Regions from separate parts of the Streptosporangium sp. OZ121 genome, predicted to be linked through region 1. Evidence: riboswitches for the same ligand, from Rfam matches in the RefSeq annotation. Region 1 holds a riboswitch; each other region holds the start of a gene.
The links. A riboswitch is a leader RNA that binds a small molecule or an ion and turns the genes downstream of it on or off. The one in region 1 is predicted to bind cyclic di-AMP.
Positions count from the first base shown of each region.

Region 2: another riboswitch for cyclic di-AMP. It lies ahead of ACTOQ1_RS06880 (C40 family peptidase); the one in region 1 lies ahead of ACTOQ1_RS09870 (coiled-coil domain-containing protein).
Region 3: another riboswitch for cyclic di-AMP. It lies ahead of ACTOQ1_RS08735 (hypothetical protein); the one in region 1 lies ahead of ACTOQ1_RS09870 (coiled-coil domain-containing protein).
Region 4: another riboswitch for cyclic di-AMP. It lies ahead of ACTOQ1_RS19775 (C40 family peptidase); the one in region 1 lies ahead of ACTOQ1_RS09870 (coiled-coil domain-containing protein).

Region 1 is NZ_JBPXMC010000003.1:481,950-485,337, forward strand. It holds gene ACTOQ1_RS09865 (RNA ligase RtcB family protein) at 1-1,044, opposite strand, end outside; gene ACTOQ1_RS09870 (coiled-coil domain-containing protein) at 1,355-2,293, opposite strand; cyclic di-AMP (ydaO/yuaA leader) riboswitch at 2,336-2,472, opposite strand; gene galT (galactose-1-phosphate uridylyltransferase) at 2,545-3,388, opposite strand, start outside.
Region 2 is NZ_JBPXMC010000002.1:452,916-456,303, forward strand. It holds gene ACTOQ1_RS06870 (M48 family metallopeptidase) at 1-371, opposite strand, end outside; gene ACTOQ1_RS06875 (hypothetical protein) at 368-1,342, opposite strand; gene ACTOQ1_RS06880 (C40 family peptidase) at 1,387-1,914, opposite strand; cyclic di-AMP (ydaO/yuaA leader) riboswitch at 2,048-2,207, opposite strand; gene ACTOQ1_RS06885 (class I SAM-dependent methyltransferase) at 2,537-3,235, opposite strand; gene ACTOQ1_RS06890 (NlpC/P60 family protein) at 3,346-3,388, opposite strand, start outside.
Region 3 is NZ_JBPXMC010000003.1:238,972-242,359, reverse strand. It holds gene ACTOQ1_RS08750 (hypothetical protein) at 1-492, shown strand, start outside; gene ACTOQ1_RS08745 (roadblock/LC7 domain-containing protein) at 578-958, shown strand; gene ACTOQ1_RS08740 (hypothetical protein) at 971-1,342, shown strand; gene ACTOQ1_RS08735 (hypothetical protein) at 1,515-2,342, opposite strand; cyclic di-AMP (ydaO/yuaA leader) riboswitch at 2,610-2,761, opposite strand; gene ACTOQ1_RS08730 (DUF4253 domain-containing protein) at 3,168-3,388, opposite strand, start outside.
Region 4 is NZ_JBPXMC010000010.1:77,724-81,111, forward strand. It holds gene ACTOQ1_RS19765 (branched-chain amino acid aminotransferase) at 1-806, opposite strand, end outside; gene ACTOQ1_RS19770 (3-isopropylmalate dehydrogenase) at 980-2,026, opposite strand; cyclic di-AMP (ydaO/yuaA leader) riboswitch at 2,167-2,399, shown strand; gene ACTOQ1_RS19775 (C40 family peptidase) at 2,387-2,995, shown strand.

The sequences.
Region 1 (3,388 bases):
GTAGGCCGTCGGCGCCTCCTCGAAGAGCAGCTGGCGGTCTCCGCACACCACCAGTGACCCCACCGGCGTGCGGCGCAACTCCTCGACCGTGTGCTTGGCCCGGCCTCGGCGCAGGGCGTCCGCACGCGACATCTTGCGGCCCGCGCCGTGCGCGACGGAATGGCCGGCGTCCGGTCCGGCGTGGGCGGCCACGAGGTAGGAAGGGGTGCCTCGCGTACCGGCGATGAGCACGTCGCGGCCGTCGCCCGGCGCCGCCCCCTTGCGGTGCAGGTAGAGCCCGTCGCGGATCTCGACCAGGTTGTGGCACTGGTCGACGAGCGGCTCGGCGGGCTCGGCCCCCAGGGCATGGGCGACCCGGGCGGCCATCAGCCGCCGGTTGAGCGATCCCCAGCGTACGGCGTCGTCGTGCATCGCCAGGTAGGCGCCGGGATCGGGGGCGGGGCCCGCGCCGTGGACCTCGGTGTGCGCCCGCAGGATCCGTTCGCCCAGCCCCCGGGAACCGCTGTGGACGATGAGAACGAGGTCGCCGTCGGCGAGTCCGAGACGGCTCGCGTGACCTGGCTCGAAGACGGTCCCGATCCGCGCCAGCTCGACGAAGTGATTGCCCCGGCCGACCGTCCCGAGGCCCTCGACGTGACCGGCGGGGATATCGCCCTTCACCACGGCCCAGGCGGGGTCGTCGGCATCCCGCTCGGGATCCAGCGCGCGATCGAGGTCGGGGAACCGGGCGGCGAGCTTCTCGGGTGCGGCGCGCTTGAGCTTCATGGGGAACACGGCGATGCCGCAACCGATGTCGGAGCCCACCAGGAACGGGTACAGCACGGTCGACGCCATGGCGGCGCCGATGGGGGCACCCTTGCCGGGGTGCAGGTCCGGCATGGCGGCGACGTGCGTCATGCCGTCGAGTGCGGCCACCTGGTGGCACTGCGCGAGGGCGTCGGACTCGATCCAGCTCGTGGAGGAGGCGAACACGGTGACGGTGGCCGGACCCGCGTCCGCGGTGGACGGCGGCGGGGACTCCTGCCGGGAGTGTCGCTGAGACAAGGAGGCTCTCTCAAAAGGGTATGGGCTGACAGCATTACGGGAAGCGTCGGCGCCGTGGCATCTCGAAGTAACGGGGTGCTGTCCGTCAGAGCGTCATGAACACCACGTTCCCCGAGCCCCACCCCCGAGGCAAACGGTTTTCGGCCGTACGGACCCGTGTGCCTGCACTCACCGCCATCTCACGGCGTGTGCGTCGCCGCGGCCCTCATCTTCTGTCGCGCGCCCGCCGAAGATCATCGAACGGGAAACCCGCCAGGTGCCCTGGATATGCCCTCGACACGGCATCACCGCAGGCCGGAGGCCCGGCTGCTCAGAACATCGAGATGTGCGGATGGTCGAAGTGGTTGGCCGTGATGCCGCCGCGGTTCGACATGAAGCGCCAGCCGGAGCCGTGGTTGATGCGCTGGCGCCAGATCACGTACTTCACGCCGAGTCTGGTCCTGTTCTTGAGGGCCCAGGCGGCGATCTCGTCGCCCAGCGCGAGGTTGGCGGCCGAGGGCATCGTGCCGCCGGTGCTCATCATGAAGTCGCAGGCGCGGCCCAGGGGGTGCTCACCGCCGTCGTTGGCGGCCCGGTAGCAGCCGACGGAGTACGGGAGGCTGAAGCGCCGCATGACGGCGTCGCGCATGATCCGGGTGCGGTCGGTGATGTTGTCGGCGCCGGTGGGCAGCTGCGGGGCCCAGCTGCCGTCGGAGCGGCGGCCGGAACCGGTGGGGGCGAGCCGGTCGAGCTTGTCCTTGACGTCGCGGATCACGTCCTCGGCCTCCTCGCGCCGGCCCTCCACCTCCTTGGCCTCGTCGCGGATCTCGTCGGTGAGCCTGGACGCCGTCTCCGACGCCTTCTTCCTGCGCTCGAGGCTGCCGGCGAAGCCCTCCAGGTAGGCGCTCTGCTGGGCGGTGAGCTGTTCCATCACCGCGGCGGCGCCCATGTCGCCGGAGAACATCAGCGCGGGCAGCCCTCCGCTGCTGCTGGTCTGGTATCGGAGCTGGACGATGGAGTCGACCTGCCTCTTGGCCTCGACATAGATCTCCTCGGCCTTGCCCAGGTTCTGCTTGGCGACGGCCTCGGCCTTCTGCGCCTTCTTGAGGGACTCGCGCTTGGCCGCGTAGGTCTCGATCAGCCCGTCGAGTTTCTTGCCGAGTTTGGCCAGGTCGGCACGGAGTTTGGCCTCGGTCGGCTTGGGTTCCGCGCTTCCCGCGGTGGGGGTGCCGATGGTGAACGCCGCGATCGAGCTCAGACAGAGGACCACAGCGGCATGCCGACGGAACGTGGGGGACGAGGCCGCCACGAACTCTCCTCTCCTTCCGCCTACCGGGTTAGCTGACGGGTTCGGGCTGGAGGAAGCCCTTCCACCGAAGTGGTTTCACCCCAGGTGCGGTGGTTCCCCGGCTCCTGAGCGAGGCGCCCAGGATTAGGCAAATCAGCGTTTACAGCCGATGTGGGAAGGATAGTAGTGGTAAACAGCAGGTCATGCGACCTCAAGACGAGACCAAGCGGTAATCAGTTCGTGATGACAGAGCGCAGAAGCTGTGCTGTTCCCTCGGGGGACACGTCGTTCACGAAGGCGCCCATGGCCGACTCCGACCCGGCGAGGTATTTCAGCTTGTCCGGCGCGCGGCGGATGCTGAACAGCTCCATGTGCGCGTACGACAGATCGCGGCCGGTGGAGACCGGCGCCTGGTGCCAGGCCGCGATGTACGGCATGGGCACGCCGAACAGCCCGTCGAGGCGGCGGAGCACGTCGGTGTAGAGGGGGCCGAACGCCGCGCGCTCCTCGGCCTCCAGCGCGACCAGGTCGGGGACCTGGCGGTGCGGGTAGAGGTGTACCTCCACCGGCCAGCGCGCCGCGGCCGGGACGAAAGCCGTCCAGTGCTCGTTCGAGCCCACCACCCGGACACCGGCCTCCCGCTCCGCGGCCAGGACGTCGGCGAACAGGTTGCCGCCGGTCCGCTCCCGGTGGCGCTCGGCCGCCCCGAGGGTGAGCCTGGTGCGCGGGGTCACGTAGGGGTAGGCGTAGATCTGGCCGTGCGGGTGGGCCAGGGTGATGCCGATCTCCGCTCCCCGGTTCTCGAAGCAGAACACCTGCTCCACGCCCGGCGTCGCCGACAGCTCCGCCGTACGGTCGACCCAGGCCTCCATGACCAGCTCGACCTGCTCGGGGGAGAGCCGCGAGAACGACGAGTCGTGTTCGGAGGTGAAGCAGACCACCTCGCACCTGCCGATCCCCGGACGGACCTCGCTCAGCCCGCCGATCTCCCGGTGCTCGCCCGGCTGGGCGGAGAACGAAGGGAACCGGTTCTCGAAGACCACCACGTCGTAGTCGGAGGCGGGCACCTCGGTGAGG
Region 2 (3,388 bases), on a different contig from region 1:
CAGCGCAGGATCGCCACGGCCACCGACAGCGCCAGCACGCCGAGGAGCGCCCGCAGCCACCAGGGCCCCGGCAGCCGGCCGGCGAGCCGCGCGCCCAGCGGGGTGGCCACCAGCACCCCCGCCACGACCAGCGTCAGGCCGAGCGACAGATAGCCGGGAAGGCTGATCAGCGCGTCGAACGTCTCGGCCCTGGCGATCTGCTCGGCGGTGAAGTCGCGGGCCGGATCGGGAGCGACGGCCGGGGCCCCCCCGGGCAGCGCCCTCCAGGGCGTGGTGAACGCCACGACCGCCAGCGTGACCACCCCCAGGGCGGCCAGCGCCCACCCCGCCGACCGCACGCCCGCGGGCGTGTCCGTCATGCTCAGCGTCACGTGAGTTCCTCCCTGAGGTAGTCGCGCCAGGCTCGGGTGAACTCGTCCACCGGCAGGCCGAGCGTGCTCTCGACATCGCTACCGTAGAGCCTCACCAGGGCCTTCTCCCCGAAGCGCTCCGCGACGAACCGGCAGGCGAGCCACGCCTCCTCGTAGGCCTGCGCGAGCCTCGGCGCGCCGGGGGCGAAGTCGGCCGGGCCGGGGAGCCGGTCGGGCAGGACGCCCGAGCGCACCTCGGCGGCCAGTTCGGCGGCGGCCGTGCGCACCGCGATCCCGGCGTCGCGGTAGCCCGCGTAGTCGGCGAAGCCCTCCGACAGCCACATCGGCACCCGACCGCCGCGGGTCGCGCCGGTGGCCACGTGGGCGAGCTCGTGGGTGATCACCACGTCCCTTCCGGTCGCGGTGAGCCGGGCGTACCCCGACGGCAGGACGATCACCCGGTCCGCGGTCGCCATCGCGGCCAGGCCGCGGGTGCTCCCGGCCCCGGCGAGCGCCGCGGCCTCGGCGTCGGTGGCGGGGAAGAGGACGACCGCGGGGACCGGCCCCCAGATCGCCGCGATCGTCGCGCGGGCCCGGTCGGCCCTGGCCGCCAGATCCCGCAGGACGCCGGCCGGGACACCGTGGCCGATCACGAGGGAGTGCTCGCCCCGGACGGTGACCGCGGCGCCCTGCCACAGGTCGCGGGGGTCGCTCGGGCTCCGGGAGGCGTACGGGACGAGGGGGCGGGGGGCGCGAGGGAGGGGCGCGGCTCCGGCCAGGAGGGGTCCCGTCCCGGCGAACGGACCGGCGCTCATCAGCGCCAGCATCCCGGCGAGCACGGCGCGGCGCCCTTTCGGGACGGACACGAGCCGATGGTACTCGACCGGCATGGAGCGGCCCCGGCCCTCCTGGTGGAGGGCCGGGGCCGCTTTTCCGTGCTCGGGCATGTGCTCGAGCGCGTGCCCCGACGCGGGCTCGGGCTCAGGTTCCATACCTGGGCTCCGTGCTCACGCGGGTGCCGGGCGCCGTACGGGGCTCAGGCCCCGGGCCGTACCGCTCCGGCGAAGGAGGACCTGTAGTAGCCCGCCAGCCTCACGACACGGACCGTCTTGCCGCTGCTCGGCGAGTGGACCATCCTGCCCTTGCCGACGTACATGCCGACATGGCCCTTTCCACTGAAGAACAGCAGGTCACCGGGGCGCAAGTTGCTCCACGAGACCTTTTTCCTGATCGACCTGTACTGGCTGTGCGTGATCCTGGGAAGGGACACGCCCGCCTTCCGCCAGGCGTACCGGACGAGCCCCGAGCAGTCGAACGCTCCGGGACCGGAGGCTCCCCACCGGTACGGATCGCCGATCTGCCTCTTGGCCGCCGAGACCGCCTTACCGGCCCGGACCTTCTGCAGTGCCGCCCTGCTCTTCTTGACCTTGACCTTGACCTTGACCTTGGCCTTGGTTTCTGCCTTGGCCCTGGTCCCGGCCTGAGAGGCGGTCTTCTTGGTGCTCCCGGCCTTCTCGGAGACACCGGTCACGCTGTTGACCAGTATCTCGGAGGGGCCGTCCACCGCCTGCGCCGCCGTGGACCCCAGGGTGACCGCTCCGGCTGAGGCGGTCAGGGTGAGGGCGATGCCGCCGAGGGAAAGGCGGAAAAGGCGCGACAGACGGGGGTTGTACGGGGTGGTAGACAGGATTTCTCCTTGGGACTTCCACTGATGCCTACCGGGTTAGCTGACGGATTCGGGCTTGGAAGATGCCCTACGGCACAAACGCGCCGATTCACCCCTGGCCACGCTGTATCGGGCCTTTTGGGTCCCCGGTTCCATGCCTCCTGGCTGCATAGATTCGGCGGGCCGCCGCGATGAGCCCTGCCCCCGGGTGGGGGCGCGGCGGCCGGTTGGATTTCTATAGGGACACCGGCCCGAAGACCGACATTCGCCGCGACGGCGTGGCTTGCACGTCGCGACGCCAGAAGTTACCCCGATCTCCAACTTTCGGCAAAGCATTCGCCAAATTGGAAGATCTACTACCCCTCTTGATCTTCCTGTTATCCCTGCATAATGGCTATTTATGCTATTGAGATATGACTCTCGTCACACCCTTCTCGCTAGTCCGACAAATCACGATTTATGTAATCTTCATCACACTCACCGCCCGTGGAGCGGTCCCGGACGATCCGGCCGGGTGACCTCAGCGCCTGACGCACGTGTAGGCGCCGTATATCGACTCCCGGAAATCCGCCTCGACGATCTCGAATCCGGCGGCGTCGAGCATCGGTTCGAGCAGCCACCTGAAGGTGCTGTACTCGGTGCGCAGATGCTCGGCGTAGTCGTCGCGGGTGTAGCCCAGCGCGGGATCGTCCGCCGCGCCGTCGAGCCAGCGGCCGAGCACGGCGTCGGTGTCGGCCGGCCGGAAGTCGAAGATCAGGTCCCGCAGGCGCAGGACGCCCCCGGGCCGTACGATCCGCGCGACGCGGTCGAGCGCGACGGCCTTCCAGAAGTCGGGGAGCTGGTGGAGCGCGTGGCGGGTGTAGACCGCGTCGGCGGGCGGCCCCGCGTGCTCGTACGACAGGAAGCCCGCGCGCACGCGCTCAAGGCCGGAGAGGCCCTCCTCGGCGGCGCGGGCGCCGAGGAAGTCGTGCATCGCCGGGGAGACGTCCACCGCCACCACCCGCCGGAACCGCCGCGCCGCGGCGAGGGCGAACTGCCCCGTCCCCGCGCCGAACTCCACGACCGTCGCCGCCTCCCCCACGCCGTGCCCCGCGAGCACGGCGAGGTCCTCCCCGGGGTCGGGCCTGCCCTGCTTGCGGTCGAACCCGGCGACGAACGCGGCGTCGAGGTGCTCGGGACCGGCGTACGCGAGCTCGTCGGGCATCCATGACTTGATCATGTCCCGATGCTGGCAGTACCCACGCGCCCGGCACATCCGGTTTTTCCCGGCGCTCCGTCAAGCGCGAGGCGGGGCCTGGACGTCCCCGGTGGGACCGCGGCCCGGCGCGGTCAGGGGCGGACGGCTCCGACGATGCGGCGGCCGTAGGCGGAC
Region 3 (3,388 bases), 240 kb from region 1:
CCGCAGTGGTACTTCGACGCGACCGGCCTGCTCCGGGAGTGCGAGCGAAGGAAGGCGCAGTTGGAACAGACCTGGCCGTCCGCGGAGCTGGACACGCTCCCGGTCGTCCCGCTGGGACGCATCGGCGCCCAGCGGGTGGTGCTGAGCTCGCTCCAGTGGGAGGTGCTCGTCGGCGCCGACTCCACGGCGACCCCGGCCGACCTGGCGCGCAAGCTGGGCCGTCCCGCGTACTCGGTACTGCTCGCCGTACGGCAGCTCGCCTCGTCCGGGCTGCTCCGCCTCCCGGAGACCGCTCCGGCACAGACTCCCGGGACTCCCGGGACTCCTGAGGCACCGGCACCGCTGCCCAGGCGGACGAGGGGTGCCACGGAGATCCCGGCGGCCGGCACGGGTTCTCCGGAGACGTCGGACTGGCTCCCCAGGGCGAACGGGGACCCGGCCGACGTCAGCCTGCTCATCCGGCTCAGGAACGCATTGGAGGCGATGACTTGAGCGACTTGAGCGACTTGAGCGACTTGAGCCCGGTCACATGCCGATAAGGCTGCGGACGCTGAAGCTGATCGGAAGGAGGATGCCGGTGGAACTGCGTGAGGAGATACGGCGCGAGATGGCGGCGCTGCGAGAACGCGTACCCGACGTAAACGGGAGCATCGCGTGCAGCGTCGACGGTCTGACGATAGCGAGCGACCTGGACAGGGACACCGAGCAGACCGGGGCGCTCTCCTCCGCGGTACTGGCCCTCAGCCGCCGGATGACGAGCATGGCCGGCAAGGGCACCTTCGAGGAGACGTTGATCTCCGGCACCAACGGCTACGCGGCGTTCTACGCCGCCGGACCCAAGATCGTCCTCACAGTCCTGGCGCGCCCGGGGACCAACCTCGGGCTGCTCCGGCTGGAGGGCCGCAAGACGGCGGCCAGACTGGCCGCCGCCGGCTCGCGCACATCGATACCCCAGTGATCGGAGACAGCAATGGGCAACATGGACATCTCGCTCAAGGAGATGATGGCGATCGACGGTGCCGTCGGCGCGGTCGTCGTCGACTACAACAGCGGGATGGCGCTGGGCGCGCTCGGCGGGTCCAAGGACCTCGACCTCCAGATCGCGGCCGCGGGTAACACCGAGGTCGTCAAGGCCAAGATGCGGACCATGGAGTCGCTCGGCCTCAAGGACGGCATCGAGGACATCCTCATCACGCTCGGCACGCAGTACCACGTGATCCGCCCGGTCTCGGGCCGGAGCGGCAAAGGGCTGTTCCTCTACCTGGCTCTCGACCGGAACCGGGCCAACCTCGCGCTCGCGCGGCACACCCTGCGCGGCATCGAGGAGAAGCTCGAGGTCTGATCCTCCGGTGCGGTCCGTGCCCCGGGAGGCACGGACCGCACCGGAGTCCTTTCTGCGTCTTTTCTGAGCGTTCCCGGAGTCCTTTCCGAGCGTTCCCGGAGGACTCCGGCGGGGCGGGGCCCCTGCCAGGGAGTTCCGGTGGAGCGGGACTCCGGAGGGCGGCGGCTCCGGCTCAGCCCTTCCCCGCGCCGATCTCGGCGGCGCGGGCACCGGCGACGGCCACGCCGGCCGGGGCGTGCCAGGAGGCGGGCTCGACCATGACCTTGGGCTTGCCGGCCCACGGCCGCGCCGCGGCGCTCGCCAGCTGGGTCTGCACGCCTATCCCCAGTTCCCGGGCCTTGGCGAAGACGACCGTCGGGGGCTTGGCCGGGCTGGTGTCCCTGCGGCTCCAGGCACCGGTGGAGAACGCGACGGGGTGGTTCTTTATCCCCGTACCGTTACCCCACTTGGTGACCACGTACTGGATGTCGATGTGGCCCATCCCGCCGTTGCCGTCCACGCCGAGCGTGCCGGCGTTGAACGTTCCACCGGTCAGGTCGGCGAAGGTCTTGGCGTCGATGTCGATCATGATGCCCTGGTTCGAGGGGGAACCGGGGCCGCGGTCGCCGACGAAGAACTTGGCCTTCTTGCCCTTGTAGATGATGTAGCCCTCGGTGAGCAGGGGCCAGCTCGGGCTGGCGATCATGCCCTTCTGCATCGGCCGGCCGCTGGCGGGCAGACCGGTGTCACCGGCCCGGCCGGAGGAGTCGTCCCAGAAGTAGGAGGCCGTGGTCGCACCCTGGAGGAGGACGGACTCGGCGCTGGCCTTCGCCACCCCGACCTCGGGGTCGGCGGTGGCGGCGAAACAGGTGGAGGCGGGCAGCGCCACCGCGACACCGGTGGCGGCGAGGACGCTCGCGCCGACCAGGGCGGCGGCTGCGAGGCGGCTTCCGCGGGGCTTGTTCTTCTGCCAGGTGAACTTGCTCAGGCCGTTCTTGTGCAAACCAAAGAAGGGGCGCATGGAGAAAAGGCTCTTTCGCGAGGGAACGGGGCAGCCACGTGCGACACACCGAAGGGGTGCACGGGCGGGGACGCGCTCGTCGGAAAAGGGGGCGTAGCCGGAATCTCGGGCAATCGCTACGCGGAGCACGATCTGGAAGGTGCCGCGATCAGGCGCGGCGAGAAGGTCCGGGGGGAACGGGGGATGTCGGCGGAAGGGGGGAAAAGTTCAGGTGGTCGGCACGGACAAGGGCTGCACCGACGTGGTAACGCGGTGATCCATGAGGGGATCTCCTCTCCATCTCGTCTACCGGGTTAGCTGACGGGTTCGGGCGGTGGAGTTGCCCTACCGCCGCGTGGTCGCGGCGGATTCACCCCGGAAAAGTGGTTCCCCGGCTCCGGGGCCCCTGTGGGGCCCTCGGGATTCGACGTCGGCCGGCCGCTCCCTCTTGTGAAGGGCAGGTCGCCTACCGATGACTGTGGACACTACCCACCCAAACCGGACAAAGCAAAGCAAACACCATGAAAACCCCAGAAGATCTACCTACAAGCTTCAAGGAAGCCTCATCGATCGCCCCGCCAGGCCAACACCCGTCCTACCAGCGCGGATGTCTCCCCCATCTCGGTGTCCAGCCCCGGAACCCCTTCCCTGGCCCCGTTCCAGGGCCCCGCGCCCGGAGATCCACGGGAGATCCACGCGGGAGAACGCGCGCCCCGCGAGCCCTCCCCGGCCCGCCGATTCCTTTGCGCAAAGGTTCGCCCAAGGGGAGCCCGCCCCGCGGGCCGTCCCCGGCCGATCAATCCCGCCCGGTCCCGCCCGGTCCCGCTCAGTCCCGCCCGGTCCCGCTCAGTCCCACCAGAACGACCAGGCGTTCCTGCCCTTGATCTGCTCGGCGTAGTCGATGAGGTTCCCCGCCCCCTGGATGATGCTGTCGGGGCAGAACGTCCAGTGCTCCGCGGCGACGTGCAGGGCGTGCTCGGAGGTGGTCGGGGGCGCGGCGACGCTGAGGTCGAGGGTGTTGAAACCCATCCCGACCACCCGCACCCCGAACCTGTCCTCCCAGCTGC
Region 4 (3,388 bases), on a different contig from region 1:
CGGGTGATTCCGGGCAGGAGCGTGCCGGTGAGCGCCGGGGTCAGCAGGCGGTCGCCGTAGACGAAGAACAGGTTCATCCCGCCCATCTCCTCGACGTAGCGGTGCTCGCCCGCGTCGAGCCAGACCACCTGGTCGCAGCCCTGTTCGACGGCCTGGCGCTGGGCCACGAAGGCCGCCGCGTAGTTTCCGCCGCACTTGGCGAAGCCGGTCCCGCCGGGGGCCGCGCGGGTGTACTCGGTGGAGAGCCAGACCGTGACGGTCTTGCCCCCGCCGAAGTAGGCCGCCGCCGGGGAGGCGATGACCATATACTTGTAGGTCCTGGACGGGTAGTTGACTCCGAGCGCCGGCTGCGTCGCGATCATGAAGGGGCGCAGGTAGAGGCTGTGTCCCGGCGTGGTCGGCACCCACTCGCGGTCGGTCTGGACGAGCAGTTCCAGCGACTCGACGAACGTCTCCTCGGGCAGTTCGGGCATGGCCATCCGCGCCGCGGAGGTGTTGAAGCGAGCGGCGTTCGCCTCGGGCCGGAAGGTCACGATCGTGCCGTTCTCCTGGCGGTAGGCCTTGAGCCCCTCGAAAAGCTCCTGCGCGTAGTGGAAGACCGACGTCGCGGGGTCGAGGCTGAGCGGGCCGTACGGCATGAGCCTGGCGTCGTGCCAGCCCCGCCCCTCGGTGTAGTCGATCGAGATCATGTGGTCGGTGAAGACCTGACCGAACCCGGGGCTCGCCATTACCTGCTCGCGCTCTGCCGCGGTGCGAGCGTGGTCGGAGAGCTGCACGTCGAAGCTGAGCTTCTGAGCGGTGGTCATCGCACGGATCCTTCTCTTGGTGTCTGGCTTACCCTTGGGTCCATTCTGCGTCGGACCGGGTAACGGGAAACTACTCCATCCATGCCGAAAACCGGCAGTGCTGGAGAAACAAAAACGCACCTGGCGGCTCGGGTGAGCCGCCAGGCGCGTCGGGGTCGAGGAGGGCGGCTTCCTCAGCCGGCTACTCGGGCGGTGATGTCGTCGCCGATCTCGTGGGTGGCCCGGCCGGCCCTGCCGCCCGGCCGCCCGGCCAGGTCGTCGGCGACGGCCCGCTCGACCCTGGCGGCCTCGGCGGCCATGCCCAGGTGGTCGAGGAGCATGGCGACCGACAGGATCGTGGCGGTCGGGTCGGCCTTGCCCTGGCCCGCGATGTCGGGGGCGCTGCCGTGGACCGGCTCGAACATGCTCGGCGCGGTGCGGTCGGGGTTGACGTTGCCGCTGGCCGCCAGGCCGATGCCACCGGCGATCGCCGCGCCGATGTCGGTGAGGATGTCGCCGAAGAGGTTGTCGGTGACGATCACGTCGAAGCGCTCCGGCTGGCTGACGAAGAACATCGAGGCCGCGTCGACGTGGCAGTAGTCGGTCTGGACGTCGGGATACTCCAGGCCGACGCGGTCGAAGGTGCGGGCCCAGAGGTCGCCGGCGTAGGTGAGCACGTTGGTCTTGTGGACCAGCGTCAGCTTCCTGCGGGGGCGGCCCAGCGCCTTGTCGAAGGCGTAGCGCACGACGCGCTCGACGCCGTGGGCGGTGTTCAGCGACTCCTGGGTGGCGATCTCGTGCGGCGTGCCCCGGCGCATGACGCCGCCCGCACCGGCGTACGGGCCCTCGGTGCCCTCGCGGACGACGACCATGTCGATGTCCTCGGGACGGGCCTTGCCCAGCGGCGTCTCGACGCCGGGGAAGAGCTTGACCGGGCGGAGGTTCACGTAGTGGTCGAGCTGGAAGCGGAGCTTGAGCAGCAGGTCGCGCTCCAGGACGCCCGGGGGCACGCTGGGGTCGCCGACCGCGCCGAGCAGGATCGCGTCGTATCCGCGCAGTTCGTCGAGGACCGGGTCGGGCAGGGTCTCGCCGGTCTCGTGGTAGCGCTTGGCCCCGAGGTCGTAGGTGGTGGTCTCCACCTTCGTGCCGACCGCTTCGAGGACCTTCAGCCCCTCGGTGACGACCTCGACTCCGATTCCGTCCCCGGGGATGACCGCCAGGCGAATGTTACGCGAATCCATGCAGGCACCTTACCGGTCCGTCTCGGTGATCGAACACCGGTCTCATCCTCCGGACACACTCGTCCGGCGGGACCCCTGATCGTTTTGTCCGCCTTTGCTTGGTATTGACCGTTTCGTGAGGTTTCGTTATGGTCCTCCCATTCACGTCAATGCCTAATCCGTACGGGCCATCCCCTTACCGGGCCCGCACGGAGCCGGGGAACCACTCTTTACGGGATCTACCGGACCCCGGGCACCCCGCTCCTCCCCCGGAGCGCGTTCCCGGCCGTCATCAGGTGGATTCCTTGGGGCGAATCAGCGCGTTCTCGCGCCGTAGGGCGGCCTCCACGCCCGAGCCCGACAGCTCACCCGGCCGGCCTTATGGAAGGAATCATCCTGTCCGGCACAGTTCTCCCCCGTGTCCTGTCCATCTCCGCCTCCATGATCGTCGCCGGCGCCGCGGTGTGCGCGACCTCGACCGCCGCCCTGGCCGCATCCCCGCCCCCCGCCCCCGGGCCCGCCGCGCTCAACACCCCCGCGCTGAAGGACGCGCTGAAGGCCACGGCCGTCAAGCCCGCCTGGCAGAAAGCCGTGAAGTGGGCCATGTCCAAGCGCGGAACGCCCTACGTCTGGGGCGGCACCGGCCACGGCGGCTTCGACTGCTCAGGCCTGGTGCTCCGCGCCTACGGCGCAGCCGGGATCAAGCTCCCCCGCGTCACCAACGACCAGTACGCCGCCTTCTCCAAGAAGATCTCCTGGGAGAATCTCAAGCCCGGTGACCTGGCCTTCTTCAGCGGCCTCGGCCACGTCGGCATGATCACAAAGCCCGGCTACATGGTTCACGCCCCGCGGACCGGCGACGTGGTCAAGGAGGAGAAACTCGACTCCTGGCGCCGCGAATCCTTCGTCGGCGCGGTGCGTCCCGACCCGCAGGGGGTTCAGCTGGCCAAGCGGGTCGAGCTCGCGACCGAAGCCGTGACCGGCGGATGAGACACGCCGGCGGATCACCGCCGGGAGGCCGTGGAGACCCCGGCGGCGGAGAGAACGGGTTCAGCGGGTGGGAGCACCGCCGTTGTCCCTGCGGTCCAGAGCGGTCTGGAGCGCGTCGACGGCCTCGTCCTCGGTCTCCTCGGGACGGTTCCAGGGATACATGTCGTACATGGCGAATCTCGTCTCGGTCGCATACCGGCAAGGAAGGTGGTCGAGACTCCGGTCGGGACTCCGACCAGGCCTGATGTCGCGGGTCCGGATCACGGACCGGCGGCGGGGGCTTGGAGCCGGCACGCGCCACGACACCGCGGCGAGTCGCCGGCCCGCCCCTGTCAGGCCTCGCCGCGGCAGGTAGGAATTACGAGAACCTGGCGCATTTGACTCCAGGTTACC